4 regions of the Streptomyces noursei ATCC 11455 genome follow, and region 2 is predicted to be linked to each of the others. Evidence: riboswitches for the same ligand, from Rfam matches in the RefSeq annotation. Region 2 holds a riboswitch; each other region holds the start of a gene.
What was found. Region 2 has a riboswitch for cyclic di-AMP ahead of SNOUR_RS21455 (peptidoglycan DD-metalloendopeptidase family protein). Riboswitches for the same ligand answer to the same signal wherever they lie in the genome.
Positions count from the first base shown of each region.

Region 1: it holds a riboswitch for cyclic di-AMP, as region 2 does, so the genes downstream of both, SNOUR_RS23875 (transglycosylase family protein) here and SNOUR_RS21455 (peptidoglycan DD-metalloendopeptidase family protein) in region 2, are expected to answer to the same signal.
Region 3: it holds a riboswitch for cyclic di-AMP, as region 2 does, so the genes downstream of both, SNOUR_RS16565 (C40 family peptidase) here and SNOUR_RS21455 (peptidoglycan DD-metalloendopeptidase family protein) in region 2, are expected to answer to the same signal.
Region 4: it holds a riboswitch for cyclic di-AMP, as region 2 does, so the genes downstream of both, SNOUR_RS11760 (M23 family metallopeptidase) here and SNOUR_RS21455 (peptidoglycan DD-metalloendopeptidase family protein) in region 2, are expected to answer to the same signal.

Region 1 covers NZ_CP011533.1:5,609,016-5,616,456, reverse strand. Annotated here, with positions in the region: gene SNOUR_RS23890 (DUF501 domain-containing protein) at 1-443, opposite strand, end outside; gene SNOUR_RS23885 (FtsB family cell division protein) at 569-1,075, opposite strand; gene eno (phosphopyruvate hydratase) at 1,245-2,561, opposite strand; gene SNOUR_RS23875 (transglycosylase family protein) at 2,800-3,492, opposite strand; cyclic di-AMP (ydaO/yuaA leader) riboswitch at 3,500-3,669, opposite strand; gene SNOUR_RS23870 (transglycosylase family protein) at 3,929-5,032, opposite strand; gene SNOUR_RS23865 (cytochrome P450 family protein) at 5,300-6,574, opposite strand; gene SNOUR_RS23860 (LysR family transcriptional regulator) at 6,726-7,441, opposite strand, start outside.
Region 2 covers NZ_CP011533.1:5,064,054-5,071,494, reverse strand. Annotated here, with positions in the region: gene SNOUR_RS21470 (PrsW family intramembrane metalloprotease) at 33-1,367, shown strand; gene SNOUR_RS21465 (hypothetical protein) at 1,451-1,753, shown strand; gene SNOUR_RS21460 (aldo/keto reductase) at 1,834-2,799, opposite strand; gene SNOUR_RS21455 (peptidoglycan DD-metalloendopeptidase family protein) at 2,921-4,303, opposite strand; cyclic di-AMP (ydaO/yuaA leader) riboswitch at 4,315-4,461, opposite strand; gene SNOUR_RS21450 (DUF2332 domain-containing protein) at 4,884-6,002, shown strand; gene SNOUR_RS21445 (PP2C family protein-serine/threonine phosphatase) at 6,053-7,192, opposite strand.
Region 3 covers NZ_CP011533.1:3,982,666-3,990,106, reverse strand. Annotated here, with positions in the region: gene SNOUR_RS16580 (alpha/beta hydrolase) at 1-167, shown strand, start outside; partial or broken gene SNOUR_RS43005 (C40 family peptidase) at 288-881, opposite strand; gene SNOUR_RS16570 (hypothetical protein) at 1,233-1,586, shown strand; gene SNOUR_RS16565 (C40 family peptidase) at 1,733-2,863, opposite strand; cyclic di-AMP (ydaO/yuaA leader) riboswitch at 2,872-3,057, opposite strand; gene pcrA (DNA helicase PcrA) at 3,295-5,799, shown strand; gene SNOUR_RS16555 (M23 family metallopeptidase) at 5,873-7,441, opposite strand, start outside.
Region 4 covers NZ_CP011533.1:2,822,433-2,829,873, forward strand. Annotated here, with positions in the region: gene SNOUR_RS11745 (bifunctional acetate--CoA ligase family protein/GNAT family N-acetyltransferase) at 1-858, opposite strand, end outside; gene SNOUR_RS11750 (HPr family phosphocarrier protein) at 1,060-1,341, shown strand; gene SNOUR_RS11755 (GntR family transcriptional regulator) at 1,852-2,538, opposite strand; gene SNOUR_RS11760 (M23 family metallopeptidase) at 2,784-3,563, opposite strand; cyclic di-AMP (ydaO/yuaA leader) riboswitch at 3,577-3,732, opposite strand; gene SNOUR_RS11765 (M16 family metallopeptidase) at 4,034-5,416, opposite strand; gene SNOUR_RS11770 (M16 family metallopeptidase) at 5,455-6,795, opposite strand; gene SNOUR_RS11775 (DNA gyrase/topoisomerase IV subunit A) at 7,108-7,441, shown strand, end outside.

The DNA of each region.
Region 1 (7,441 bases), 540 kb from region 2:
TTGACTCCCGGGCCGGCGGCCAGCGAGTGGCCGACCAGCACGTGCAGGCACTTGACCCGGTCGGGCATGCCGCCCGCGCTCGGGAAGCCCTGGAGCACCTCGATGGCGTCCCGGCGGCGGATGTAGTCCTCGTGGGCCGCGCGGTAGGCGGCGGCCAGCTCCGGGTCGGCCGCCAGCCGTTCGGTCATCTCCTTCATCACGCCGTTGGCCTCCAACGTGCCGATCGCCGAGGCGGCGCGCGGGCAGGTGAGGTAGTAGAGCGTGGGGAAGGGGGTGCCGTCCTCCAGGCGCGGTGCGGTCTCGACGACGTCCGGCTGGCCGCAGGGGCAGCGGTGGGCGATGGCGCGCAGGCCGCGCGGCGGACGGCCGAGCTGCTCCTTGAAGGCGGCGATGTCCGCGGCGGTGGGCTCGGTGGGCTCGGTCTGGGGCGGGGGCGTGTCCATGTGCGCTTTCGGTGAGGGCCGGTGGTGAGTGACGAACGGGCCGGGCGGAAGCACGGCGAGAGCGTGCCGTACGGCCGTGTGCGGGCCCGCCCGTACACAGTCTCGCCGCTGCCCGCCGGTGCGGGCTACCGCTTGGTGACGGCGGTGGTGTCGCGGGCGTGGGCGGTGGCGGCGTGGTCGGCGCCGTCCGCGCGGTCCGCGTCTTCCCAGAGCTTGTCGTACCAGGGGCGTTGGGCCGCCGCCGCTCCCTTGGGCGCGGCGCGGACCCCGGTCCCGTCCTGGACGATGTACCCGGTCTCGTCCGGCATGACGTAGTGCAGGTGCCGGCGGGCCTGTTGCCGGACGTAGGCCGGGTCCTGCCAGCGGGCCTTCTCGTCGCGCAGCCGGTCGAGCGCGGCGGCGGCGTCCTGGGCCTTGCGGCGCTGGTCGGCGATGTCCGAACGCTGGGAGATGTACTGCCTTATCGGGTACGCCAGGGCGACCACCAGCGAGCACATCACCAGCGCCAGCAGGGCGGCCCGGCCGGTGAGGCGGTTGCGGCGGGGCCGTCGCTTGGCGCGGTGGACGCGGGCGGCGGCCTGTTCGCCGAGCGCCTTGAGCCGGGTCGCGGTGGAGAACCGGTCCGCGGGCACGTCGTCTCGCCTCCCCTTCAGCTTCCGTCCTGACGTCGTCACGGCGGTCGTCATGACGTACGTCCCCGGCAACGGTACGGGACCGGTGCCGGGGACGCTGCGCTTCACCCCGGCTTTGCTCCGTTGTCGAGTCCTCGGGAGCTCAGCCGGACGGTGGTGTGGGTGGGCCTCAGCCCTTGAAGCGCGGGAACGCGCTGCGGCCGGCGTACACCGCCGCGTCGTCGAGGATCTCCTCGATGCGCAGCAGCTGGTTGTACTTGGCGACACGCTCGGAGCGGGCCGGGGCGCCGGTCTTGATCTGGCCGCAGTTGGTGGCGACGGCGAGGTCGGCGATGGTGACGTCCTCGGTCTCGCCGGAGCGGTGCGACATCATGCACTTGAAGCCGTTGCGCTGGGCCAGCTCGACGGCGTCCAGGGTCTCGGTCAGCGAGCCGATCTGGTTGACCTTCACCAGCAGCGCGTTGGCGGAGCCCTCCTCGATGCCGCGGGCCAGGCGCTCGGGGTTGGTGACGAAGAGGTCGTCGCCGACCAGCTGGACCTTGGCGCCGAGCTTGTCGGTGATGACCTTCCAGCCGGCCCAGTCGTCCTCGAACAGCGGGTCCTCGATGGAGACCAGCGGGTAGGCCGCCACCAGCTCCTCGTAGTACTCCGTCATCTCGGCGGCGGAGCGCTCCTTGCCCTCGAACTGGTACTTGCCGTCCTTGTAGAACTCGGAGGCGGCGACGTCCAGCGCGAGCGCGATGTCCTGGCCGGGGGCGTAGCCGGCTTCCTTGATGGCCTCCAGGATCAGGTCCAGGGCCTCGCGGTTGGAGCCGAGGTTGGGGGCGAAGCCGCCCTCGTCGCCCAGGCCGGTGGCCAGGCCCTTGGCCTTCAGCACCTTCTTGAGGGTGTGGTAGACCTCGGCGCCCCAGCGCAGCGCCTCGGAGAAGGACTCCGCGCCGATCGGGGCGATCATGAACTCCTGGATGTCCACGTTGGAGTCGGCGTGCGAGCCGCCGTTCAGGATGTTCATCATCGGGACGGGCAGCACGTGCGCGTTCGGGCCACCGAGGTAGCGGAACAGCGGCAGGTCGCTGGCCTCGGAGGCGGCGTGCGCGACGGCGAGGGAGACGCCGAGGATGGCGTTGGCGCCGAGCGAGCCCTTGTTGTCGGTGGCGTCCAGGTCGAACATCGCCTGGTCGATCAGCCGCTGCTCGGTCGCGTCGTAGCCGACGAGCTCCGGGCCGATCTGCTCGATGACGGCCAGGACGGCCTTCTCCACGCCCTTGCCGAGGTAGCGGTTGGGGTCGCCGTCCCGCAGCTCGATGGCCTCGAAGGCGCCGGTGGAGGCGCCGGACGGGACGGCGGCACGGCCGGTGCTGCCGTCGTCGAGGCCGACCTCGACCTCGACCGTGGGATTACCTCGCGAGTCGAGAATTTCGCGGGCTACGACGACGTCGATGGACGGCACGTTGTCTCCTTCAGGGGTGTCTGGAGTTCTCGGCATGAGCCTAACGGCCCCGGGGGGATCCGCTCGCCCGTGGCCCGCTCCGTGGGACGAAAAAACCCAACAAGCAGAACAAAGCCCCAGTTCACAGGAGGTTTCGGGGCACTGTTCGCTATGCGGGGAACGTCGTGCCGGGGGGCGACCGGGCCCGGCAACGGAGAAGCCCCGCCACGGCGCGCTCGGGGGTACGCGCCGCGGCGGGGCAGCTCTCGCGGGTCTCTCAGGTGGCCGGTACGGCTCAGACGCTGAGCTTCTGGCCCGGGAAGATCAGGTTGGGGTTGCCGCCGACGACGGACTTGTTGGCGGCGTAGAGCGCCTTCCAGTTGGTGCCGTGCGCCTTGGCGATCTTGGCGAGGGTGTCGCCCGACTTGACGGTGTAGGTGTCACCGGAGCGGTGCGAGTGCTGCGGGGCGGCCGGCTGGGCCTTCTCCGCCTTCTTCTCGGCCTTCTCGCGGACCGGGGCGGACTTCTTGGTGGAGCCCTCGGTCTGCTTGCGGGCCTCGGTGCCCTGGCTCTTCTTGACGGTGGAGCCGGAGGGGTTGACGTCGGCGGCCGGGCCACCGGAGGTCAGACCACCGGCGGCGGCGCAGCCCCAGGCGCCCGGGCCCTGCATGGCGAGCAGCTTCTCGGCGACGGCGATCTGCTGTTCCTTGGTGGCCAGGTCGGCGCGGGCCGCGTACTTGGTGCCACCGGCGGCGGCCCAGCTGGAGTTCGAGAACTGCAGGCCACCGTAGTAGCCGTTACCGGTGTTGATCGACCAGTTGCCGCTGGACTCGCACTGGGCGACCTTCTCCCAGGTGGCGACCGAGGCGGCGGAAGCAGAGGTGGCGCCCATCAGCGGAACGGCGACGGCGGCGCCGGCGACACCGGCCAGCGTGGCGACGCGGACGGCCTTGGAGCTGCGGCGGTGCTTGCCCTTGTTGATCAGCATCGTGCGTTCGTTTCCTCACCGACGCCTACGAGGTGAGCTGTCGGGTTCGGGCCGTGTGAGCTGCCCGGCCGTGTGTGCTGCACACACGGCTTCACCCCAAGCCGACTGACCCGCTCTCACGGGCGGGGTCGGCACTTACCTTGGGTCCCCCGCTCCTGCCTTCGGCGCTTGCGCGTCGTCGACTCCGACCGCCGGCAGGACTCGGCGTGCGATCGAAGGGCCCGCTTTGGCGAGCGGTCCTGACCGTAAGCAGTAACCCTGTTGGTGTTCAAACCCCATCTTCTGAACCAAGTTGACCGTTTTTGATCACCGCGCGAGTCATTTCCGCAGGTAGGCCCCGGTATGGCAACGGGGGACAGGTCCGGACCCATCCCCCGCAACGAGAGCCATATCTCACTTTTACGAAACGCCGCGAAAGACGGCGAACTGCCGGTAACTACCCCTGTGTCCGCCCGAGGTCGAGCATCTGACCGGGGTGGATCAGGTCCGCGTCGGAGCCGATGACGTCCTGGTTGCGGTGGTAGAGCGCGGGCCAGCCGCCCGGCAGGTCATGGCTGACGGCGATCTCTGACAGGTTGTCACCCGGGCGCACGCGGTAGCTGCCGGCCTCCGCCGGGGGCGTGCGGGGCGCCTCGCCGCCGCGGGAGGCGTGCCGGCCGCGGCCGCCGTCCCGGCCGTCGCCGGCCTCCGTACCGTCGCCGGGCGTCCCGCGGTGCTTGCCGGCGGCGGGCGGCGTGGCGGGGGCGCCGGACCGGTCCGGGCCACCGGGCGCGGTGGAGTCGGACGGGGCGGGCGACGCCGGGTCGGCCGGGTCCGTCGAGCCCGACGGGTCGGACGGCACGGACGGATCCGCCGGGTCCGCCGGCGAGGTGGACGGGCTTCCCGACGGGGAATCGGACGGGGAGCCCGACGGGGAGCCGGTGGGTGCCCCGGAGTCGGACGGGGCGGGCGAGGCGGACGAGGAGCCCGAGGGCTCCGGGGTCGCCGAGGGCGCGTGCGGGCCGTCCGCGCCGGCGTCGGAGCCGCTGCCGGCGTCCGGGCCGCGGTCCGTGCCGGAGTCACCGCCGGACGGTTCCGGCGTCCGGGTGGCCGGGCCCGGTTGGGCCTGGTCGCCGCCCGCCGTGTCGGAGCCGTCACCCGCGTCGTCGGAGGCGCCGCCGCCGTTGTGGCCGTGCGTCGGCCGCGGCGAGGGGCGGCTGGTGGGGCCCGGGTCGACGCGGGGCTTGCGGCCGTCCTTGGTCAGTCCGGCGTTCACCGCGCAGCTGGGGAAGGCGTCCGGGCCGCGGTCGTCGAGTATCGCCTCGGCCACGGCTATCTGCTGGGCGCGGCTGGCGAGGTCGGGGCGGGAGGCGTAGGCGGTGCCGCCGTAGTCGTTCCACATCTCCTGGGTGAGCTGGAGACCGCCGTAGAAGCCGTTGCCGGTGGCGGCGCTCCACACCCCGCCGCTCTCGCACTGCGCGACGCGGTCCCAGGTCGCCGTGTCGGCGGCGTGGGCGCCACCCGCGGTGAACAGCGGCAGGGCCAGGCCCGCGCCGGTCACTCCTGCCGTGACAAAGATGGCCGGTGCTTGTCGGGGGCGACGATGCCGGCCGTTCCCGGAACGCATGCGGTTGCCTTTCGCGCGGCGGTTGAGTTGTCGGATCGGCGGCGGAAGGGGTGCCGTGCGGCAGCCCGTGGCCGACCTCGATCGTCGGAGGAAAGGTAGCCGGGGTCACGGGCAGTCACAAGTCGGTGTAGCGGAGATCACGCAATGATTACGTAGCTGACGGAGCGTCAATTACGCGGCCGTTCCTGGTCAGCGCCCCGGTCAGGACGGCTCGGGCGTGAACTCCACCGGCAGCGTGCGCAGTCCGCGCATGATGAGCCCGCCGCGCCAGCGCAAATCATCAGGTTCCGCCGCAAGTCGGAGGTCCGGGAGCCGGGTCAACAGAGTGGCGAGCGCGGTCTGCCCTTCGAGGCGCGCAAGGGGTGCGCCGAGGCAGTAGTGGATGCCGTGTCCGTATCCCAGGTGCGGGTTGTCACGCCGCGTGAGGTCGAGTACGTCAGGCTCGTCGAAGCGCGCCGGATCGCGGTCGGCGGCGGCCAGCACCACCAGGACCGGTTCCCCCTCGGCGATCCGCGCTCCGCCCAGCGTCAGGTCCCGGGTCGCGTACCGCCAGGTGGCCAGCTCCACCGGCCCGTCGTAGCGGAGCAACTCCTCGACGGCGGTGGCGAGCAGCTCGGTGTCGTCGGCCGCGATCGACTTCTGGAGCAGTTCGCGCTGGGCGGGGTGGCGGAGCAGTGCATAGATGCCGTTGCCGATCAGATTGACCGTGGTCTCGAATCCGGCGAACAGCAATACAAAGCACATAGCGGCGGCCTCGTTCTCGGTGAGGTGCTCGCCGTGGTCGGAGGCCCGGATCAGGCCGGAGATCAGGTCGTCGCCGAGCGCGCCGCGCTTGCGGTGGATCAGCTCGGCCAGATAGGCCCGCATCTTCTTGACGGAGCGGGCGACCCCGCCCCGCGGCCCGCCGCCGTGCCGGATCATCATGCCCGCCCAGTCGCGGAAGTCGTCCTGGTCCTCGGGCGGGACGCCGAGCAGATCGCAGATCGCGTAGATCGGCAGCGGGAACGCGAACTCGTGGATGAGGTCCGCGCTCCCCCGCCGCGCGCCGTGCTGTTTTTCGATCATGGCGTCGATCAGCTGGTCGGTCAGCTCCTGTATGCGCGGCGCGAACGCGGCGACCCGGCGCGGGGTGAACGCCTGGGAGACCAGGCGGCGCAGCCGGGTGTGGTCCGGCGGGTCGATGTTCAGCAGGTGCGTCATCAGGTTGGCGCTGCGTTCGCCCGGAATGCCCGTCTTGCCCTTTTGGCGGGCGGCCTCGGAGTGGTGCACCGGGTTCTTCGACAGCCGGGCGTCGGCCAGCGCCTGCCGGGCGTCCGGATAACGGGTGACCAGCCACGCCTCGACACCGCTGGGCAGCCGGGTCCGGTGCACCGGCGCGTGCTCGCGCAGCCAGGCGTACGCCGGATACGGGTCGGCGGCGAACTCCCAGGAGAAGAGTGCGGGGGTGGGGCCGGCGGCGGCCGGAGACGGGGACACCGGGCAACCGGTGGGCGGGTCGCCCGCCGGACGGGCGTCGGACCGGGCCTCCGGGTGGGAGTCGGACCGGGTCTCCTGGCGGGCGTCGGGCGTCTGCTGCACCTATCGACCGTAACCGGTGGCACACCCGCCCCACCCCACCCCCAGAGCCTCAGCCCGTCCGCACGCCCAGCCCCGCCAGGAACGCCGCCGCGGCCGGCGACGGCCCCAGCCCGCTCCACACCACCCGCTCGGTCCGCTCCGGCGCCGGCCGCACCCGCACGGTCCGCAGCCCGGCCAGCCTGCCGGCGAACGCCTCCGGCACCATGCCGACGCCGAGCCCGGCCCGGACCAGCTCCGCCAGGAACTCCACGGTGGTCACCTCGAACGCCACCTCCGCCGTCAGCCCCGCCGCCCGGAACGCCTCCTCGCGCTGCCGGCGGGCCGCCGACCCCGCCGTGAAGTCCACCAGCGTCTCCCGGGCCACCCGCCCCAGCGTCGTCCACTCCCGCCCGGCCAACGGATGCTCCGGCGGCACCACCGCGACCAGTTCGCCGCGCGCCAGCACCTTCTCCCGGACCCCGATCGTGCGCGCCCCCGGCACCAGCCCGACGAACGCCACGTCCAACGCGCCCTCCCGCACCCGCTCCAGCAGCGGATCGCTCATCTCCATCTGCAGGCTGATCTGGACCTTCGGGTACGCGGCACGGAACGCCCCCAGCTCCCGGGCGAGGTCGAGGGCGCTGACGGTCGAGATCGCCCCCACCGCCAGCCGCCCGCGCACCTCGCCGGTCACCGCCTCCACCTCCGCGCGGGCCCGCTCGGCGGCCTGGAGCGCCTGCCGGGCGATCGGAACGAAGGCTTCCCCGGCGGCGGTCAGCCGCACGC
Region 2 (7,441 bases):
CCGCACTGTCCCACCCTCGTTAGGGTCGATGGGTGTACCCGTCCTTGCCGCCGCTCCCCGAGCACCCAGCCGGCCCGCCGCCGTACACACCCGCCGAGGCCCACCGCGGGCCCCGGCGCTGGTCCGCGCCCTGGCACAGCAAGACCGTCCGGGCCATCGCGCTGGCCGCGCTGCTGGCGCTCTCCGGCGTGCTCATCCTCGGCATCGTCCGGCGGCAGACCGGCACCGAGGGCCTCCTGGTCGGCGTCGGACTAGCCGTCTTCCCGGTGCCCCTGCTGATCGCGGCCTTCTGCTGGCTGGACCGGATCGAGCCCGAGCCCTGGCGGAATCTGGCGTTCGCGTTCGCCTGGGGGGCGTGCGCGGCCACCTTGGTCGCGGTCCTGGCCAACGGCTTCGCCACCGACTGGCTCGCCAACAACATCGCCTCCGCGTCGCCGACCGAGGCCCAGGCATGGGGCTCGACGGTCATCGCCCCGATCGTCGAGGAGGTGATGAAGGCCGCCGCCGTCGTGCTGCTCTACCGCTTCCGCCGCCGTGACTTCGACGGCATCACGGACGGCATCGTGATCGCCGGGATCACCGCGACCGGCTTCGCCTTCACCGAGAACATCCTCTATCTGGGCAGCGCCTTCGGCGAGGACCAGTCCTTGGGGCACACCGGTCTGAGCTCCCTCACCGCCGGCACCTTCTTCGTGCGGATCGTGGTCTCCCCGTTCGCGCATCCGCTCTTCACGATCCTCACCGGGCTGGCGTTCGGGATCGCCGCGACCCGCTATCCGCGGCGCCGCGGCGCCCGTGCCGCGCTCATCCTCTTCGGCCTGGCCACCGCGGTCCTGCTGCACGGCATCTGGAACGCCGCCTCCAACCTCGGCGACGCCGGCTTCCTCACCGTCTACGGCGTGTTCATGGTCCCGGTGCTGCTGGTCCTGACCTGGCTGGCGCTGTGGGCCCGGCGGCAGGAGCTGCGCTCGGTGCGCGACTACCTCGCCCCGTACACCGCCACCGGCTGGCTCGCTCCACCGGAGCCCACCGCCCTCGCCTCGCTGCGGACCCGCGCGCTGGCCCGCGACATCGCCCGCCGCACCCACGGCCCGGCCGCCGCTCGCGCCGTCACCGCCTACGCGGCGCTGGCCACCGCCCTGTCCTTCCACCGCCGCCGGGCCCATCTGACGGGCCCGCCGCCGGACTTCGCCGCCCGGGAACGCGAACTCCTGGAGCGCCTGTGGCACTACCGGCCGTGGGCGGGCCCGGCGCTGCTCCAGGCGTGGGCGGGCGGGGCGGCGGGAACCGGCCCGGCCTCGGCGGCGCGCCACCCGGCCCCGGCCCCGCCGCACGAAGCCGCGCCGCCGCCCGGCGCCGCGCGCTGAACCGTCCCCCAGGCCGTGCTCCGCGCGCGGGATGCGGGCGCGCGTAGGCTCGTGGGAGTTGTCCGTGAAAGGGAGGATCTGCGATGGCTGGGATACCGACGAGCGTGGTGGCGGCCACGGGCCTGGTGGGCGGTTACGGCGTGGCCCGGTGGACCAAGAAGCGGCCGTTGGGCGGCGTCGCGCTGGCCGCCGCCGGGGCGGTGGCGGCCAGGGGCTGGCAGCAGAAGGCCGGTACGAAGGCGGCTGCCGCGCTGAGCGGTGCCTATGTGGCGGCGTTCGCGGGGTCGCACCCGCTGGCCAAGAAGATCGGGGCGTGGCCTTCGGTGTTCGCGGTGGCCGGCGGCGTCGCCCTGGCCTCGTGGGCGGTGGCGGACCGCCGCGGCTGAGACGGCCGGGCCGGGTCCGCGCGACCGACGGCGGCCGGCGGCGCGGGGGCCTGTGCGGGCCCCCGCACCGCCGTGCCGCGTCAGGCCGATGCCTCCGTGAGGAGGGACATCTCGGCGTCGGTGAGGACGAGTTCGTTGACCGCCAGCAGGGCCGTGAGCTGGGACACCGTGCGCGCGCTGGCGATGGGGGCCGCGACGGTGGGCCGGGCGGCGAGCCAGGCGAGGGCGATGGTGGTCGGCTCGGCGCCGTGGGCCGCGGCGACGGTGTCGAGGGCCTCCAGGACGCGGCGGCCGCGGTCGGTCGCGAGGTAGCCGGCGGCCTTCGCCGAGCGGGCGCTGTCGACGCTGGCGCCCGGGCGGTACTTGCCGGTCAGGAAGCCGGAGGCGAGCGCGTAGTACGGGACGGCGGCGATGCCGTTGCGGGCGGCCACGTCGGCGAGTTCGCCCTCGTAGGTGTCGCGGGAGACGAGGTTGTAGTGCGGCTGGAGGGCCACGTAGCGGGCCACGCCCTCGCGGTCGGAGAAGTCCAGCGCCTCCTGGAGGCGCCGGGCTGAGATGTTGGACGCGGCGATCTCGCGGATCTTGCCCGCCTCGACGAGGTCGTCGAGGGCGGTCAGGAACTCGCCCACCTCGACGGACTCGTCGTCGTAGTGGGTGTAGTAGAGGTCGATGTGGTCCGTGCGCAGCCGGGACAGCGAGAGGTCGACGGCGGTCTTGATGGTGCTGGCGGACAGGCCCTTGTGGTCGGGGTGGGCGCCGACCTTGGTGGCGATCACGACGTCGTCGCGGTTGCCGCGGGCCGCGAGCCAGTTGCCGAGGACGGTTTCGGACTCGCCGCCCTTGTTGCCCGGCACCCATGCCGAGTAGACGTCGGCGGTGTCGATGAAGTTGCCGCCGCCGGCCACGTAGGCGTCGAGAACGGCAAAGGACTCGGCCTCGTCAGCGGTCCAGCCGAAGACGTTGCCGCCGAGGCAGAGGGTGGAGACGGACAACGAACCGAGCGACTTCGGAGTGGGGGCGGAGCCTTGGGCGTGTGTCACGGTCATGCCCGTTGCAACGTCAGGACGTGGGGAGTTGTTCCTCGTTCCGCAGCCGTCCGGGGTCCGGGGCCCGCGTCCCGATCGGTCCCGTCGGCCGCCCACGGGGTGTGGGCGGCCGGCCGGTCCGTCAGACGGTGGTCCCGCGGTCGCGCAGCCAGGACACCGGGTCCGTCGGTGCGCCGGCGTCCGGGCGGACCTCCAGGTGGAGATGCGGACCGGTGGCGTTCCCGGTGGCGCCGACCCGGCCGATCACGTCGCCCGTGTGGACCCTGCCCGTCGTCTTGACCATGGAGGACAGGTGGCAGAACCAGAGCTGCGTGCCGTCGTCGAGGGTGAGGACGATGCGGTAGCCGTACCCGCCGGCCCAGCCCGCCTGGGTGATGGTCCCGTCGTGAACCGCCTTGACCAGCGTGCCCGTTGGGGCCGTGAAGTCCTGTCCGGTGTGGTCCGCGGCCCAGCGGTCGTCGGCCTGCCCGAAGCCGGCGGCGAGGGTGTACGAGGAGACCGGCGCGACGAAGGTCCGCGTCGGGTGGGCGCGGTGGTCGGCCGCCGGTGTGGCCGGGGCGTCGGCCGCCGTCGCCCGGGGTGCGGTCCCCTGCGCCGCCGGAGGCGCGGCCTCCGTGCGCTCCTCGGCGGTGCCGGCCTGTTCCGCCGCCCCCTGCTGCCCGGGGGCGCCCTGGTCCGCCTGCGGGGCGGCGGCGTGCTCGGCGCCCGTACCGGCCTCCGGCTCCGCGGCGTCCTGGGGGGCGTCGGCCTGCGGGGCGTCGTCCTGCCGGACGTCGGCCTGCTGGAGGATGCGGTTGCGCAGCGCCTCGGCCGCGCCCGCGGGCCGGGCGTCCTGGGCGGCCTCGTCGGGGGCGGTGCCGGTCCGGGAGGGGGCGACGGAGGGGCCGGCGGAGGCGGCGAGCGCCGTGCCGGTCTCCTGGCCCGTGCCGTCGCCGTCGGCCGCCCCGCCGGGGTCGGGCATCGATATCGGCACCGGCGGCCGACCCTGGGCCGCGGCCACCCCGCTCGCGCCGACCGCCGCGATCACACCGACGCCCAGTGCCGTGCCGCCGCGCGCGAGACCGCCGCTGCGCGCCCTAGCCACCCGGTGCTTGCCGCGGAGCGCGCGGAGCGGCCCGTCGTCGTCGCTCGACTCGTCGGCCGGGAGCCACGCGTCGCCGGTCCCGTCGCCTTCGCCGCGGACCTCGCCCTCGCCTTCGAGGCCGGGGGACGGCGCGTCACCGGGCAGCACGCCCTGTGCCGACCGATGGCGCGGCGGCGAGGTCTGGGGCGCCGGGGACGCCTGGCCGTGGGAGAGGTCGCGGGAGAACGGCTCCTGGGGCGGCTGCCCTTCCCTCAACCCACCGGCGATCGGCGGGACTTGGGACGGCTGGACGGGAGCACCGGCCCCGGAGGGACCGGCCGGACCGACGGGGGCACCGAAGCCGACCGCGCCACTGAAGTCGGCGGGGCCACCGAGGCCATAGGTGGACGGGCCGTGTGGGGTGGGCCTGTTGGACGCCACGGGGGCGCACTCCTTTCCTTCCTTCTCGCCTACCGGGTTAGCTGACGGGTTCGGAGCAGGAAGGTCTCCTACGGGCACCGCTTGGCGAGAGGCGCCCGATTCACCCCAAGAGGGTGGTTCCCCGGTTCCCTCGACTCAATTCACGGCAATTCCAGGCGGATCCGGCGGGTCCCGCGAAACCGGTTGATCCGGGCGACTCGACGCGGGTCGAGGACACGGGTCGGGTCGTGCGAACAGCCGGCTCGGGCGGGTGACTCGGAGACGTTCTGGGCATGCGGGAACAGCGCGTGCGGGATTCGGCGTCGGCGCACGGTGCCGCCATTGGCGACGGCTGGGACGACCGCGCTCCGTTATCGGACAGTAATAGAGACGACGAGGGAAATCCAAGCGTTCCCTTGAATCCACGGGGGTTCCGCAAGCTCCTCGCAGGGGCCCATAGCAGGGACTTTCACCCTCAATTCGGATGCAACCTGGGCGAGTTGACACCACCCCGCCAAACGATCTCGCGACGATTGTGCGCCACTTGTTACGCGGAGGGACGCACCTCGATCACAGAGAGTGAGGACGGTAACGTCGCCTCATGGTCGTCAACGTCGCGAACACCGGAAACGCCGGGAACACGGTCAGCACCCCGCAGGAAATGGCGCTCCGGTACGGGGAGTTCTCCCGGCAACAGGCCCGGGGACGGTCCGACGCCCACGAGGAGCTGTCCGCCCGGATCAGCCACGACGACGAGCTCTGCGAACTGCTCGCGGCTTCGCTGCCGGCCGGCCACAAGCAGCAGCCGGACCTCCTGCTCGCCGCGGTGCGCCAACTCGACGGTCCGCACGCGGAATGGGGGCCGCGCGGCGCGGCGGCATACGGGCGCTGGCGCGAGTGGACGATCCGGCACTGGGACGAGGTCCGCGCGGTGATCATGCGCCGCTCCGCCCGGTCCGACGAGCCGGCCCGGTGCGCCACCCTGCTGCCGCTGCTGGCCCGTATGCCGCAGCCGCTGGCCCTCCTGGAAGTCGGGACGTCGGCGGGGCTGTGCCTCTACCCGGACCGGTACCGCTACCAGTACGTCCAGGAGGACGGCCGCGCGGTGGACGTCCCGGGTGCCGCGGACAGCCCGGTCACGTTCACCTGCCGCGCGAGCGGGTTCGCGCCCGGTGGCGAGGGCGGCGCGGCGGCACTGCCCGGCGCCCTGCCCGAGGTCGTCTGGCGCGGCGGCATCGACCCGGCGCCGCTGGACCCCCTCGGGGAGGCGGACGACCTGCGGTGGCTGCGCGCCCTCGTCTGGCCCGGTGACGAGGCCCGTACGGCGCGGCTCTCGGCGGCCGTGGAGGCGGCGCGGACCGCGCCCCGACCCACCGTGGTGCGCGGCGACCTGATCGACGAGCTGCCGGCGCTGGCCGCCCGAGTGCCGCCCGGGGCGACGCTGGTGGTGTTCCACAGCGCGGCGCTGAACCACCTTCCGCCCGCCCGGCGCGAGGAGTTCGCCCACCTCGTCCGGTCGCTGCTCGCCGAACGGGACGGCGGGGGCCACTGGATCTCCCAGGAGCACCACAGCGTGCTGCCGTGGATCACGGCGCCGGAGCACCGCTCCCCGGGGGCGGCGGACACGCCGCTGCTGACCCTCGCCCTGGACGAGCGCCCGGTCGCGCTGACCGACCCGCACGGCCGCAGCGTGCACTGGCTCCCTTCCGCGCTGTCGTAGCGCGCCCGCCCGGTCGCGCGGCGCACCGGCGGCCGGCCCGCGGCGACGGCCTACCCGTCCAGGGGCCGCTGGACCGCCAGCAGCGCCATGTCGTCCGCGGGCCCGCCGCCCGTGTGCCGGGCGACGTCCTCGACCACCACGTCCAACAGGTCGTCGGGCCCGCTGAACAGGCTGCCGCGCAACCGGGCGCACGGGTCGTAGAACCGCCCGTCCCGGTCGCGGGCCTCGGTCACCCCGTCGGTGAACAGCAGCAGCAGCGCCCCGGCCGGGAAGAACGTCCGGTCCGAACGGCCCGGCCGGGCCCCCAGGTCGCCCAGGCCCAGCGGCAGCGCGGCGACGGACGGGGCCAGCTCCCGGAGGCCGCCGTCCGGGGTGAGCAGCAGAGGGGGCGGGTGGCCGTGGTTGAGGACCCGGAGCACGGACGGGTCCTCGGCGGGGATCTCCGCCAGGACGGCCGTGGTGAAGCCCTCCTGTTCATCGAGGCCGGCGCGGCGCCCGCCCTCCCGTTTGAGCGCCCGTTCCAGCCGCTCCGCGACCGCCTCCAGGGTGGCCTCCTGCTCGGCCGCCTCCCGGAAGGCGCCGATGACGACCACCGCGGACTCCACCGCCTCCAGGCCCTTGCCCCGCACATCGCCGACGATCATCCGTACGCCGTGCGGGGTGTCCTGGACGGCGTACAGATCGCCGCCGATACGGGCGCCGGCCCGGGCGCCCACGTAGCGCGCGGCGATCCCGAATCCGGCCAGCCGGGCGGGCGGCGCCGGCAGGAGGGCCTGTTGCGCGGCCTCCGAGACGTCCCGTACGGAGGCCAGCCGGGCGTCGCTCACCCGCACGACCCGGTTGGTGGCGAGCGCGAGCAGCGCTACCACGACGACCGTGCTCGACTCGGTCACCGACTGCTGGTAGTCGGCGGAGCCGTGGTACGTGGTGAGCAGGACCTCGGTGACGATGGCGGCCAGGGCCATGCCGGCGGTGGCCCACGGGGAGAACAGCGGGGCCGCGATCAGAGGGGCGGCGACGAGGAACGGGGCCGCGGTGTACTCGGGCGGCGTGACCAGGTCGAAGAGCACGCCGACGGCGATCATGGCGACGGGGAGCCAGCGCGCCAGCCGGCGGCCGCGCGAGGACATCCGGGAGCGGCGCCCCCGTCGTTCCCCCTCGCCCGTGCGGTTCTCGCCGCCTCGTACCATCCGCACCGGCCTCTTCCCACTCCGCCGCCCGGTGGCGCCCGGAACGGGGCCCGGCACCGCCGCGTGCCGGGCCCCGGGCCCGGTCGTCGCACCCCTCGCCTGCCGGGCGGACGGCGGGAGGGCGACGACGGGGCCCGGGGCCTCGCCGCTTCAAGGCTTGCCGGGGCGACGCCGGTCGGCGAGTCCTCCTGAGCCGAACGGGGTAGGACCGGGCTGGGGCCACCCCACCCCCTACGGGCCCCACCTACG
Region 3 (7,441 bases), 1.1 Mb from region 2:
GCGGTGACGGCTACCAGGCCGGCACGGGCCTCAAGGAGCTCGCGAAGAACCCGACGACGGTGACCGTCCAGCAGATCTCCTCGGGCGCGGGCGGCCACACCGTGCCGGTGTGGAAGCGCCAAGTGCCGGAGATCTTCCGCTGGTTCGGTCTGTACCTGCGGGGCTAGGGGCTGCCGCCCCCCGCTCGCTCGCCCGCCCGCCGGCCGGCGCCCCGACGCGTTCGTGTGGGGCTGTCCGGGCCGGACGGGCGGGTTTCTGCTCTGTGGGGCGTTCGCGCGGGGCGTCCCCTATGCCGGGCGGGTCGCGCCCGCGAAGGGCAGGCGGTCGAGCGGGGCGATCTCGACGGGTGTCCCCGGGTGCGGGGCGTGGATCATCTCGCCACCGCCGATGTAGAGGCCCACGTGGCTGATGCCGGAGTAGAAGAACACCAGGTCCCCGGGGGCGAGTCGGGGCCAGTCGACGCGGGTGCCGGAGGTGATCTGGGTGTAGGTCGTCCGGGGCAGGGTGACGCCGCCGGCCCGCCACGCGGCCAGGGTCAGGCCGGAGCAGTCGTAGGCGGCCGGGCCGGTCGCGCCCCAGGCGTAGGGCTTGCCGAGGGCGCCGTGGGCGAAGGCCACCGCCCGGGCGGCGCGGTCGCCGGGTGCCGGGGCGGGCGGCGCGGGTGCGGCGACGGCCGGTTCCGGGGCGCGCGGCAACGCGTACGCCGGGAGGCGCGGGGCGGCGGCCTCCGGGGAGCGCTCCGCGGTGGCGACGGGGTGGCCGCCGAGTCGGCGGACGCTGCCCAGCCGGCGGGCCCAGCCGGAGACCGCGGTCGCCTGGTGGCTCCCGGTGCGCTCCAGGACCGTGGCGCCGTCCAGGTAGCGCTGCGGGTCCGCGGCGAGCAGCAGCCCGGTGCGGGCGGCGCGGGCCGTACGGGGCCCGGCCGGCGGGGGTGCGAGCGGCGGCCGCTCACCGGCCGTGTGGTGCGACGCCATGGCGGCCGTCACTTCCTTCCCTGCGGGCGGATACGACCGGCGGGGTACGGGCCCGGTCGCCTGCAGGAGGAAGCTAGGCCCGGTGTCGCCGTCGGGAACCCCCTTGCCCGGCATTGCCCGATTCCGACCGCCACCGTGCGGGGGATGACCGGCCCCAAGGTCGGGGGAGGGCCGAGGGGCGGTGGGCCCTGACCGAAGCGGGCATCACGGGCGCCCTGCCGGAAAGGGCGTGCTATGGGGCGGATACGATCCAGCACTATGGACGTAGTAATCAATGTCTTCGTCGCCCTGCACATCATCGGCATCGCCTCCCTCCTGGGCGGCTTCCTGACCCAGATGAAGGCGATGGGCGCGGGCACCGCCCGCTTCGTGCCGGCCATGCTGCACGGCGCGCTGACGATGCTGGTCACCGGCATCGTCCTGGTCGGCCTGAACCAGATGCAGGACCACTCGCTCAACAACATCAAGATCGGCGTCAAGATGGCCGTCCTGGTGGTGATCCTGGCGCTGGTCTACGTCAAGCGCGACGAGGAGAAGCTCCCCAAGCCGCTCTTCGGCGCGGTCGGCGGACTCACCATGCTCAACATCTTCATCGCGGTGCTCTGGACCTGAGCCGCCCGCCCCGCCCCGGGCCCCGCATCGCCGCAGCGACGACTCACCGCGCGGTCATCCCGCTCCGTACTTCCGGAGACGGCGGATGACCGCGCGGTGGCGTGTGGGGGGTGGTTCATGACGGGCGCGGGGCGCCCGTGCGCCGGCTACGCGGGCCGGACGCTGCCGTAGATCGGCATGCCGTAGATCGACTCCACCCGGACGCTGGCGCCCGGGTGCGGGGCGTGGATCATCTCGCCGCCGCCGATGTACATCCCGACGTGGCTGATGTCGTTGAAGAAGAACACCAGGTCACCGGGTTGGAGATCGCTGCTGGAGACCCGGGTGCCGACCTTGACCTGGTCCCAGGTCGTGCGCGGCAGATCGACCCCGGCGGCCCGCCAGGCGGCCTGCGTCAGCCCCGAGCAGTCGTAGGAGCTGGGCCCGGTCGCGCCCCAGACGTACGGCTTGCCTATCTGGGAGCGGGCGAAGGCGAGCGCCTTCCCGGCCTTGGTGGAGTACGAGCCGCTGTCGGAGGTGCCGCCCCCCGAACCGGTGCCGGTACCGCCGCTGGGCTGCTGCTGGCGCTGCTGGGCCTCCTTGCGGGCCTCCTCGGCGGCCTTGCGCTGGGCCTCCGCCTCCTTCTGGCGCTCCAGTTCGGCCAGCCGCGCCTTCTCCTGGGCGGTCAGCCGGGACAGCAGCTGCTGGGCCTCGGCCAGCTTGGACTGAACGTTTCGCTTGGTCTGCTTCAGGGTCTCCTGCGACTGCTGGAGGGCCTCCAGGCTGTGGGTGGCCTCCGCCCGCTGACGGGCGGCGGTCGCGGCCTGGTCCTCGTAGTCGGTGATCGCCTGCTTCTGCCGTCCGGTCAACTGCTCCATCAGGTGGTTGCGGTCGACGAACTGCTGCGGGTCCTTGGCGAGCATCAGCTGGGCGGTGGGGCTGATCCCGCCGGCCTGGTACTGCGCCGAGGCGAACGCGCCCAGCCGGCGGCGGGACTCGTTCATCTTGTCCGCGAGCCGGGCCGCCTCGTCGAGGAGGCGGTTCACGGTGCGCTGCTGGCCGTCCGCCTTCTCCTTGGCGCCGTTGTACTTCTGGGTGGCCACCTCGGCCTGCCGGTAGAGGTCGTCGACCTTCTGCTTGACCTCTCCGATGGAGGGCTGCGGCGCATTCGGGGCGGCGTTCGCGGTCTGCGAGAGCAGCGTGACCGAGGCCAGCGCCGCGGTGGTGAGCCCGGCCGCGGTGCGACGGCCGCCGGGCGTGGCGAGTATGGGGGTGCGCGGCTTGCGATGGGACGCCAAGGCCGGCGACTCCTTCCGTGGACCGCCTACCGGGTTAGCTGTCGGGTTCGGGCGGTGTGCTGACGGAAGGCTTGCCCTACGACCGCTGCGTCCGCCTGGCGACGGGCCGCACCGGGTCGATTCACCCCAGTGGTGCTTGTGGGTCCCCGGCTCCGGGTGCCTGACGGCAGGACCGGACTCGGCGGAGGCGGCCCGTGCGGACGCTGTCGTCCGCGGGGACAGCGGGCTGCCCGAGCGAGACCGTAGCCAACGCGTGTGGCTTCTGTGAAGGCTGATGTTCGATATGCCCGAAACCTTTTCGTGACCTGAAGGTGGGCGTCGCCACGTTTCCGGGCACGAGCGCACAAGTCGCCGCCCCCGCCGGCGCGGTACCGGGGCAATCCGCCACTCCGGGACCGGTTGTCAGTGCGGCGGCCTAGACTCGGTGGGCGATGAGCAGCCTCTTTGACGACAGCTTCCTGGCGGACCTCGGCCCCCCGGACGAGGAGCCCCCGCCCCCGCCCGAGGACGAGCCCGGCCCGGCCCCCGAGGACGTGCCCGCCGACCTCTTCGGTGGGAAGTTCGACGCGCCCATGACCAGGGAGTCCTACTACCGCGACGGTGCCGCCCGCCCGGCCATCGACCCGGCGGCGCTCCTGGAGGGGCTCAACGACCAGCAGAAGGCCGCCGTGGCGCACAGCGGCAGCCCGCTGCTGATCGTCGCCGGCGCCGGCTCCGGCAAGACCCGGGTGCTCACCCACCGGATCGCCCACCTGCTCGCCGAGCGCCACGTCCACCCCGGCCAGATCCTCGCGATCACCTTCACCAACAAGGCCGCGGGCGAGATGAAGGAGCGCGTCGAGGAGCTGGTCGGCCCGCGCGCCAACGCCATGTGGGTCTCCACGTTCCACAGCGCCTGCGTGCGGATCCTGCGCCGGGAGTCCAAGAGGCTGGGCTTCACGTCGTCCTTCTCGATCTACGACGCGGCCGACTCCAAGCGCCTGATGGCCCTGGTCTGCCGCGACCTCGACCTGGACCCCAAGCGCTTCCCGCCCAAGTCCTTCAGCGCGAAGATCTCCAACCTCAAGAACGAGCTCATCGACGAGGAGACCTTCGCCGGGACGGCGGCCGACGGTTTCGAGAAAACCCTGGCCCAGGCGTACGCGATGTACCAGGCGCGGCTGCGCGAGGCCAACGCCCTGGACTTCGACGACATCATCATGACGACGGTCCACCTGCTCCAGGCGTTCCCGGACGTCGCCGAGCACTACCGCCGCCGCTTCCGCCACGTCCTGGTCGACGAGTACCAGGACACCAACCACGCCCAGTACACCCTCGTCCGCGAGCTGGTCGGCCCCGGCACGGTCGACACCCCCGCCGCCGAGCTGTGCGTGGTCGGTGACGCCGACCAGTCGATCTACGCCTTCCGCGGTGCCACGATCCGCAACATCCTCCAGTTCGAGGAGGACTACCCGGACGCCACCACGATCCTGCTGGAGCAGAACTACCGCTCCTCGCAGACGATCCTCTCCGCCGCCAACGCCGTCATCGAGCGCAACGAGAACCGCCGCCCCAAGAACCTCTGGACGGACGCCGGCGCCGGCCCCAAGATCACCGGCTATGTCGCCGACACCGAGCACGACGAGGCCCAGTTCGTCGCCGACGAGATCGACCGGCTCACCGACGCCGGCGACGCCAAGGCCGGCGACGTCGCGGTCTTCTACCGCACCAACGCCCAGTCCCGGGTCTTCGAGGAGATCTTCATCCGGGTCGGGCTGCCCTACAAGGTCGTCGGCGGCGTGCGCTTCTACGAGCGCAAGGAGGTCCGCGACATCCTCGCCTACCTCAGGGTGCTCGCCAACCCCGAGGACGCCGTCCCGCTCCGCCGGATCCTCAACGTCCCCAAGCGCGGCATCGGCGACCGCGCCGAGGCCATGATCGAGGCCCTGGCGCTGCGCGAGAAGATCACCTTCCCGCAGGCGCTGCGCCGGGTCGACGAGGCGTATGGGATGGCCGCCCGCTCCGCCAACGCCGTCAAGCGGTTCAACGCCCTGATGGAGGAGCTGCGCACGATCGTGGAGTCCGGGGCCGGCCCCGCCACGGTCCTGGAAGCGGTCATGGAGCGCACCGGCTATCTGGCCGAACTCCAGGCGTCCACCGACCCCCAGGACGAGACCCGGATCGAGAACCTCCAGGAACTCGCCTCCGTGGCCCTGGAGTTCGAGCAGGAGCGCGGCGAGGGCGCGCCGCCGGAGGGCGCCGCCGCGGGCCCCGGCACGCTCGCCGAGTTCCTGGAGCAGGTCGCCCTGGTCGCCGACTCCGACCAGATCCCGGACGAGGACGAGGAGGGCTCCGGCGTCATCACGCTGATGACCCTGCACACCGCCAAGGGCCTGGAGTTCCCGGTGGTCTTCCTGACCGGCATGGAGGACGGCGTCTTCCCGCACATGCGGGCGCTCGGCCAGACCAAGGAGCTGGAGGAGGAGCGCCGGCTCGCCTACGTCGGCATCACCCGCGCCCGCGAGCGGCTCTACGTCACCCGCTCCACGATGCGCAGCGCCTGGGGCCAGCCCTCGTACAACCCGGCCTCCCGCTTCCTGGAGGAGATCCCCGACGCGTACGTGGAGTGGCGGCGCACGGGCCCCGCGACGCCGTCGGCGTCCATGGGCGGCCTGTCGTCGCGCGGTTCCTCGGGCGGCGGAGGGCTCGGCGGCGGCATCGGGGCGTCGCTGTCGTCGGCGCGTGCCAAGGGGCCGAGCGGGTTCGCGACCCGGCGCGCGGCGGACCGCCCGGTGGTCGCGCTGGCCATCGGCGACCGCGTCACCCACGACAGCTTCGGGCTCGGCACGGTCGTCGCCGTCAAGGGCAGCGGGGACAACGCCGAGGCGACCATCGACTTCGGCGGCGAGAAGCCCAAGCGGCTGCTGCTGCGGTACGCACCGGTGGAGAAGCTCTAACCGCGCGGGCAGCGGGAACGCGCAGGGGCCTGCCGCGGTGTGCGGCAGGCCCCTGCGCGCTCGTACCGGGGATTCAGTACGGGTTGAGGTCGTGGGAGCGGAGCCACGGTATCGGGTCGATCGCCGAGCCGCCGCCCGGCCTGACCTCGAAGTGCAGGTGCGGGCCGGTGGAGTTGCCGGAGTTGCCGGAGTAGGCGATGGTGTCGCCGGCCTTGACCGTGCCGGAGCGGATCTTGGTGCTGCTCAGGTGGCAGTACCAGGTCTCGGTGCCGTCGGGCGAGGTCACGATCGCCATGTTGCCGTAGGCGGAGTTCCACTGGGTGCGGACGGTGCCGTCGGTGGCCGACATGACCGGGGTGCCGTAGCTGACCGGGAAGTCGATGCCGGTGTGCACCGACATCCAGTTCACCCCGGCCTGGCCGAAGAGCGCGCTCAGACCGTGCTGGGTGACCGGCAGGACGAACTTGGGGCGCAGCGCCTCCTTGCGGGCCGCCTCTTCTTCCTTGCGCTTGCGTTCGTCCGCCTGCCGTTGCTTGAGGTCCAGTCGCTCCTGGGTGCGGCTGGCCCGCTCGCGGAAGTCCTGGGCGCTGGCACTGAGTCCGGCGAGCTGGCTGTCGAGCTTCTTGTTGGCCGCAGTCGTCCGCTTCGCGGCACCGGCGTCCGGTGCGGCCTGGGTCGTCGTGCCGTCCTTGTCGTCCCCGCCGAACTGGCTGACCGAGGCCGCGGCCGCCGCGCAGACGCCCATCGCGGCTACCGAGGGCACCGCGACGGTCAGCAGCGCCGAGCGCTTGGCCTGGCGGCGCCGGCCGCGACCGCGGACCGCCTTGCCCGCCGGGGGACCGTCGACCCGCAGGGGGGCGTCGTCGTCCGGGACGGCGGTGACGGGCATCGCCTGGGTCATCGCGTCGGCGATCGACGAGGGGTCGGGCGCAAGGGCCTGGGTGGCGGACGCGTCGGTGGCGTCGTGCTCGTCGGCGGCGCAGGCGGTCGCGGGGGCGAACGCCGCGAGGGGCTGGTCCCACAGGACGGTGTCCTCGACCGGGACGGTGTCGTCCGCGGGCGGGCCCGCCTGGGCCGGGATGCCCGGGGCCGGGGCGGGCGACGGGGCGGTGCGGTCGGCGTGGTCGGCGTAGTCCGCGGTCGACCAGACCGCGGTGGCCTCGTAGCCGATCGGCTCCTGGACGGCGGTGGCGGCGGCCGCGAAGGAAGCGGTGTCGTAGGCCGCGGTGCCGTAGCCGGTGTCGTAGGCGGTGGTGTCGTACCCGGTGGTGGGGTAACTGCCGGTGTCGTAGCCGCCGGTGAGGCCGCCCCCGGAGCCGTACGCGGCGCCGGTGTCGTAGCCGCCGGTGTCGTACGCCCCGCCGTCGAAGCCGTGCGCCTGGAAGCCACCGGTGTCGTAGCTTCCGGTGCCGTATGCGGCGCCGCTCCCGTGGGCGGCGGAGTCGTAGCCTCCGGCGGGCCCGTAGGCCGCGGTGTCGTACCCGGCGCCATACGGGGCGGTGGTGCCGTAGCCGGGGGCGTCGTATCCGGTGTGCGCGTACGGGTCGTAGCCGGTGTCGTAGGCGGTGGTGTCGTACCCGGTGGTGGGGTGACTGCCGGTTCCGTAGGCGTCGGTGAGGTGGTCGCCCACGGGGTGGCCGCC
Region 4 (7,441 bases), 2.2 Mb from region 2:
GGCCGCGGGGACGGCGATGACCGCCAGGTCGACCGGCTCGGGGATCTCGCGCAGCGTGCGGGCCGCGGGGACGCCCTCGGGCTCCAGGTGCCGGACGCCCTCGGGGAAGGCGTGGTTGACGGCGTGCACGCGGCCGGTGAAGCCGGCGTCGAGGATGTTGCGCAGCGCGGTGCGGCCGAGGCCGCCGGGGACGCGGCCGGTGCCGATGACGGCGACCGAGCCGGGGGCGAGCAGCCGTTGGACGGAGCGGGCCTCGGCGCGCTGTTCGCGGCCGCGCATCACGGCCATGGACTGCTCGGTCGGTTCGAGGTCGAGCTCCAGGCGGACGACGCCGTCCGCGAAGGTGCGCTTCTGGGTGTAGCCGGCGTCCGTGAACACCTTGATCATCTTGGTGTTGGCGGGCAGGACCTCGGCGGCGAACCGACGGATGCCGCGCTCGCGGGCGACCGCGGCGATGTGCTCCAGGAGGGCGGACGCGACGCCGCGGCCCTGGTGGGCGTCCTGGACGAGGAAGGCGACCTCGGCCTGGTCGTCGTCGGGGTTCTTGGCGGGCAGCCCGCGCTCGTCGATCCGGTCGTAGCGGACGGTGGCGATGAACTCGCCGCCCACCGTGGCGGCCAGGCCGACCCGGTCGATGTAGTCGTGGTGGGTGAACCGGTGGACGTCGCGGTCGGACAGACGGGGATACGGGGCGAAGAAGCGGTAGTACTTCGATTCGTCCGAGACCTGCTCGTAGAAGGAGACCAACCGCTCTGCGTCGTCGGGCGTGATGGGCCGGATGCGTGCGGTGCCGCCGTCGCGCAGCACCACGTCGGCTTCCCAGTGGGTCGGGTACGCATGATCCGGCGGCATCTGCATGCGGACAGCGTACGGCGGGCCGCCGACAACGGGCTCGACGTGCGTACGCTCGATTTCCCGGTCCCTGCCGCAGCGGGACCGACGGCCCGGAAGAGAGCCGAACAACCCGGACGGGAGGCCGGGACGGAAGTGCCGCGGGACCACACCTGGCACCGTGCGAGAATGGTCTAGACAACAGTCACGACTTTGAAGGGCAACACCATGGCTGAGCGCCGCGTCAATGTCGGTTGGGCCGAGGGCCTGCACGCCCGCCCCGCGTCGATCTTCGTCCGAGCGGCCACCGCCTCCGGTGTCGCGATAACGATCTCCAAGGCGGACGGCAACCCCGTCAACGCCGCCTCCATGCTCGCGGTTCTGGGCCTGGGCGCCCAGGGTGGCGAGGAGATCGTACTGGCCTCCGAGGCCGATGGTGCCGAGGCTGCGCTCGACCGTCTGGCGAAGCTGGTCGCGGAGGGCCTCGAGGAGCTCCCCGAGACCGTCTGAGGAGCACCGGGGCCCCACGTCCCGACTCACCCTTCTGCTCATGCGGCCCCGCCGCGGTGACCGGGACAACCGGGTACTGCGGCGGGGTCGTCTGCTTGGGCGGCGGCGCGGCGGCAGTCCTTCTTGGGCCGTCGAGTCTCACGTCACCCGGGACCGCGACGGGAGGCGGATTCGGCGGCCGGCGTCACGCTGCCGGGCCGGAAGCGGGCGGCCGGAGAGGGCGGGCGGCGAGCCGTTAGGGCGCGGGACAGTGCTTCGCGAATCCCCCGCCCCGCCATGCATCGCTCAGGGCGTCCAGGAATACCCGTCCCCGGTCGGAGCTCTTTTCCTTCAGCCTGCAGAATTCTCGATCGAGACTGGATTCCCGAAAACGGAATACCGAATCAGGGGTTGCGGGGTTGCGAAGCACGAACTCTCCGCTCTATCCCGCCCCACCCCTCCCGCCCCGTTCGCCTTCCTTCCCCATCGCGGCAATTCCGCTACGCCATCTCTTTGTATACGGGGCGATTGTTAAGCGCGGGCGCGTGCCGTGTTGACGGCTGGTTTCGGCTCCCTCACCACGGGAGCGGCGCGCCGCAGCCGGTACACGGGAAGCGACCGCTCGATGTGGGCCACCATGAGGGCACGGGCCCGTTCCGCGTCCCCCCGGGCGATCGCGTCAAGCACGGCACCGTGTTCGTCCCACGAGTCGGTGACCCGGGTCGGCGGTTCCACCACGTACATCCACTCGATCTTGCGCCGCAGCTGGGTGAGCAGTGCCGTGAGGCTGGGGCTGCCGGTCGCCTGGGCGAGCGTCTCGTGGAACCAGCTGTCCAGTTGGCGCAGGTCGGCGGGGTGGCCGTGGCGGGCCCGCTCCCGGCCGAGCCGTACCAGGCCGCGCAACACCTTCAGGTGGGCGGAGCTGCGGCGGGCGGCCGCGCGGGCGGCACCCAGCGGCTCCAGGAGGGCACGGATGTCGAGGAGGTCGGCGGCCTCCTGTTCGTCGAGTTCGGCGACGCAGGCGCCCGCGTGGTGGCGGGTGGTGACGAATCCCTCGGACTGGAGGGTGCGCAGCGCTTCCCGCACGGGGACCCGGGAAACGCCGTAGCGCGCGGCGAGAATGTCCTCGATCAGCCGACTCCCCGGCGCGAGTACGCCGGAGACGATGTCGTCGCGAATCGCTGTGCACACCGCATGCGCGGAAATATGGCCTCGCATCGTCCGTGCCTCCGCCGTAATCTGCGAAAAAGTGCCGCCCCGTCGGCGACTTTCTCCGACTCTATTCGAACGCGGAGAGTTTTCCCTCAGCATGTCGTGAATTCACCGGCGCTTTTCGGCCGGTGCACAGGGCCTCCGGGCGGGCGGTGCGCCGGTGGCCCCGGGGGACGACGGAGCCCCGGCCCACCAGGGTGGCGGGCCGGGGCTCCGGGGGACGGTGTTGCGGCGGAGAGATCCGGATGAGGTCAGACGGTGACGCCGTGCGCGCGCAGGTAGGCGACGGGGTCGATGTCCGAGCCGTAGTCGGGGCCCGTCCGCGCCTCGAAGTGGAGGTGCGGGCCGGTGGTGTTGCCGGTGTTGCCCGAGAGGGCGATCTGCTGCCCGGGGGTCACCGTCTGGCCGACCGTCACCCCGATCGACGACAGGTGACCGTATTGGGTGTACGTGCCGTCGTTCATCTTGATCACGATGTTGTTGCCGTACGCGCCGCCCCAGCCGGCCTCGACGACGGTGCCCGAGCCCACGGCGTGGACGGACGTGCCGGAGGCGGCGTGGAAGTCGATACCGGTGTGGCTGCCGGAGGACCACAGGCCGCTGGACGCCTTGTACGCGGTGGAGACGTAGGAGCCGGTGACGGGGGCGACGAAGGTGTTGAGGCGCTTGCGCTCGGCCTCGCGGGCGGCGCGCACCTTGGCCGCGCGCTCCTCGTCGGCCTTCTTCTTCGCCACCTCGGCCAGCCGCAGGGCCTCCGCCTCGGCCTTCGCCCGGGCCACGGTGGCCTCGGCGGCCGCCTGCTGCGCGTCGGCCTGGGCCTCGATCCGGACGGCGAGCTCGTCACCCATCACGACGGCCTGCTGGAGGCCGGTGTCGTGGTGGGCCGCCTCGCCCGTGGCGGCCAGCGCGGGCGACGCCACGGAGGCGACGACACCGGAGGCGGCGAGGGTGGCTATGCCGGCGAGGTTGCGGGTGGTACGGGCGGTGCGGGTCGCGCGGCGGTGCTTCCCGGTGGCACGGGTGAACGCCATGTACTGGCTGGTCCTTTCCTTCCTTCTCGCCTACCGGGTTAGCTGACGGGTTCGGAGCAGGAAGGTCTCCTACGGGTTCCTCCGGAGAGGCGCCCGATTCACCCCAAGGGACGTGTGGGTCCCCGGCTCCCCTGGCTCGCGCCGTACGGGGACTCGGCGATGACTGTCCGGTGCCACTGTTGCGGCGGACTTGTGACGAACAGCCGGACCGACGCTAATCGGGACAACTTTCAATCGGCAAACAGAACCGGACTTTTGTGCGCCACGCCACACGCGAAACGGGCAACCGACACAACCGGCCGGGCATCTCCGACCGCCCGCGGAGCGTGATCCCACGGAGCCGTGCGCGCCTCGGAAGTCACGCACCCGACGCGCACACACACAGCGGCTCCCGTGGCAAGTGACCACCACGGGAGCCGCTTTGTCGATAAGTGACGAGCCGTCTGCTGACCGCCCGTCACCCGACGGGATCAGCCGCTGACGACCGTCACCTCGCCGATGCCCAGCGCCTTGACGGGCTCGGCGATCTGCGCCGCGTCACCGACCAGGATCGTCACCAGCCGGTCCACCGGGAAGGCGCTCACGACCGCCGCGGTCGCCTCGACCGTGCCGGTCTTGGCGAGCCGGGCGTACAACTGCGCCTGGTAGTCGTCCGGGAGCTGCTGCTCCACCTGGTCGGCCAGCGTCCCCGCGACGGCCGCGGCGGTCTCGTACTTCAGCGGCGCGACACCGACGAGGTTCTGCACCGCGACGTCCCGCTCGGTGTCCGTCAGCCCCTCCGCCGCGAGGGTGCGCAGCACCGTCCACAGGTCCTGGAGGGCCGGCCCGGTGGACGCGGTGTCCACCGACCCGCTGATGGCGAGCAGGGCGGCGCCGGTGGCCCCCTCCGGCGAGGACGGGGCGGAGGAGCGCAGCACCTGCCCGAAGGAGCGCACCCCGTAGGTGTAGCCCTTCTCCTCGCGCAGCACCCGGTCCAGCCGGGACGTGAGAGTGCCGCCCAGGCAGTACGTGCCGAGCACCTGGGCGGGCCACACCTGGTCGTGCCGGTCGGCGCCGACCCGCCCGATGAGCAGCTGCGTCTGGACGGCGCCCGGGCGGTCGACGATCACCACGCGGCCCGCGTCGTCGGCCACGACCGCGGAGGGCTTCGGGGACTCGGCGGTGGAACCCGTCCAGGCGCCCAGGGTGTCGGCCAGCGCCGCGTCCAGGTCGACGCCGGTGAAGTCGCCGACGATGACGGCGGTGCCGGTGGCGGGCCGGACATGCGCGTCGTAGAAGGCGCGGACGGCGGCCGCGTCGATCCTCGCGACGGTCTCCTCGGTGCCCTGGCGGGGCCGGGACATCCGGGAGGTGGCCGGGAACAGTTCCTTCGACAGCGCCATCGCGGCACGCCGGGCCGGGTTGGCCAGCTCGTGCGGGATCTCATCGAGGCGGTTGCGGACGAGCCGCTCGATCTCGCTGTCGGGGAAGGCGGGGGCGCGCAGTGCGTCGGCGAGCAGCCCGAGGGCGCGCGGCAGCCGGGAGGCGGGGACCTCCAGGGAGACCCGCACACCGGGGTGGTCGGCGTGCGCGTCCAGGGTGGCGCCGCAGCGCTCCAGCTCGGCGGCGAACTCCTCCGCGGTGTGCTTGTCGGTGCCCTCGGACAGGGCGCGGGCCATGATCGTGGCGACGCCGTCGAGGCCCTCGGGCTCGGTCTCCAGAGGGGCGACGAGGTTGACCTCCACGGCGACGACCTGCTGGCCGGGGCGGTGGCTGGTCAGGAGGGTCAGCCCGTTGGCCAGCCGGCTGCGGTCGGGGGCCGGGAAGGCCCACGGCTTGGGGGCGCCGCCCCGGGGCTGCGGGTGGAACTCCATGGTGCTCACGGGGGCGTCTGCGGGGGTGGTGGCGTCGGTCACTTGGCCGCCTCCTCTTCCTCGGTGCCGGCGGCGTCGGTCTGCGCGGTGGGCTCGTAGACGAGCACGGCGCGGTTGTCGGGGCGCAGGCGGGCCTTGGCGATCGTCTGCACCTCCAGCGGGCTGATCTCCAGGACGCGCTGGACGGCGGTGAGCGCGAGCTGCGGGTCGCCGAACAGGACGGCGAAGCGGCACAGTTCGTCGGCGCGCCCGCTGACCGTGGCGAGCCGGTCCAGCCATTCGCGCTCCAGTTGGGCCTGCGCCCGCTCCATCTCCTCCGGGGTCGGCCCCTCTTCGGCGAAGCGGGCCAGCTCCTCGTCGACCGCGGCCTCGATGGCGGGCACCTCCACGCCACCGGACGCCTTGACGTCCAGCCAGCCCAGCGAGGGCGCGCCGGCCAGCCGCAGCAGGCCGAAGCCGGCGGCGACCGCGCTCCGGTCGCGGCGCACCAGGCGGTTGTACAGGCGGGAGGACTCACCGCCGCCCAGGATGGTGAGCGCGAGGTCGGCGGCATCGGCCTCGCGGGTGCCGTCGTGCGGGAGGCGGTAGGCGGCCATCAGGGCACGGGAGGGGACGTCCTCCTCCACGACCGTGCGGATCTGGTCGCCGATGGTGTCGGGCAGACCGCCGTCGCGGGGCGGCTGCTTGCCGTCGTGCGACGGGATCGAGCCGAAGTACTTCTCCACCCAGGCCAGCGTCTGCTCGGGGTCGATGTCGCCCACGATGGACAGGACCGCGTTGTTGGGCGCGTAGTAGGTGCGGAAGAAGGCCCGCGCGTCCTCCAGGGAGGCGGCGTCGAGGTCGGCCATCGACCCGATGGGGGTGTGGTGGTACGGGTGGCCCTCCGGGTAGGACATGGCCGTCAGCTTCTCGAAGGCCGTGCCGTAGGGGACGTTGTCGTAGCGCTGACGGCGCTCGTTCTTGACGACGTCGCGCTGGTTCTCCAGGGACTCGTCGTCGAGTGCGACCAGCAGCGAGCCCATCCGGTCCGCCTCCAGCCAGAGGGCGAGCTCCAGCTCGTGGGCGGGCATGGTCTCGAAGTAGTTGGTGCGCTCGAAGCTGGTGGTCCCGTTGAGCGAGCCACCGGCGCCCTGGACGAGCTCGAAGTGGCCGTTGCCCTTCACCTGCGCGGACCCCTGGAACATCAGGTGCTCGAAGAGGTGAGCCAGGCCCGTACGGCCCTTGACCTCGTGGCGCGAGCCGACGTCGTACCAGAGGCAGACGGCTGCCACCGGCGTCAGATGGTCTTCGGAGAGCACCACGCGCAGGCCGTTGGCCAGCCGGTGCTCGGTCGCTGTCAGGCCGCCGGAGCCGGCTTGTTCTGTGGCCGTGTGACCCATGGGCATGTACGTCCCTTCGATCCGCTTGCGAGGAAGTTCTGTCACTGTATGCAACCGCGTCGGCATCTGGCGAAGTTCCCGTGAGGAAGGCCCCGAACGTGCGCCGTGGGCGCCTGCGGGGCGTCAAGGGGGGAGTCGTGGTGAGCGTTGTCAGTGGGGCGGTCCACAATGGTCCGCGTCAGACTCATCGGACTCGCCGGTCGGTCCGCCGGCCGGCCGGTCAACGTTGATCCCAGTGTGGGTCCGAAGCGTTGACCCAACAGCGTTGATCACACATCGGCAGTAGACGCAGCAAAAGGAGCCGCAGCCGCGATGGCCCGCCGCAGCACGAAGACCCCGCCGCCGGACGACTTCGAGGAGAGGATCCTCGACATCGACGTCGTCGATGAGATGCAGGGTTCCTTCCTTGAATACGCGTACTCGGTCATCTACTCGCGCGCCCTGCCGGACGCCCGCGACGGTCTCAAGCCCGTACACCGCCGCATCCTCTACCAGATGAACGAAATGAGCCTGCGGCCCGACCGCGGCTATGTGAAGTGCGCCCGGGTCGTCGGCGAGGTGATGGGTAAGCTCCACCCGCACGGCGACGCGTCGATCTACGACGCCCTGGTGCGCATGGCGCAGCCGTTCTCCATGCGGCTGCCCC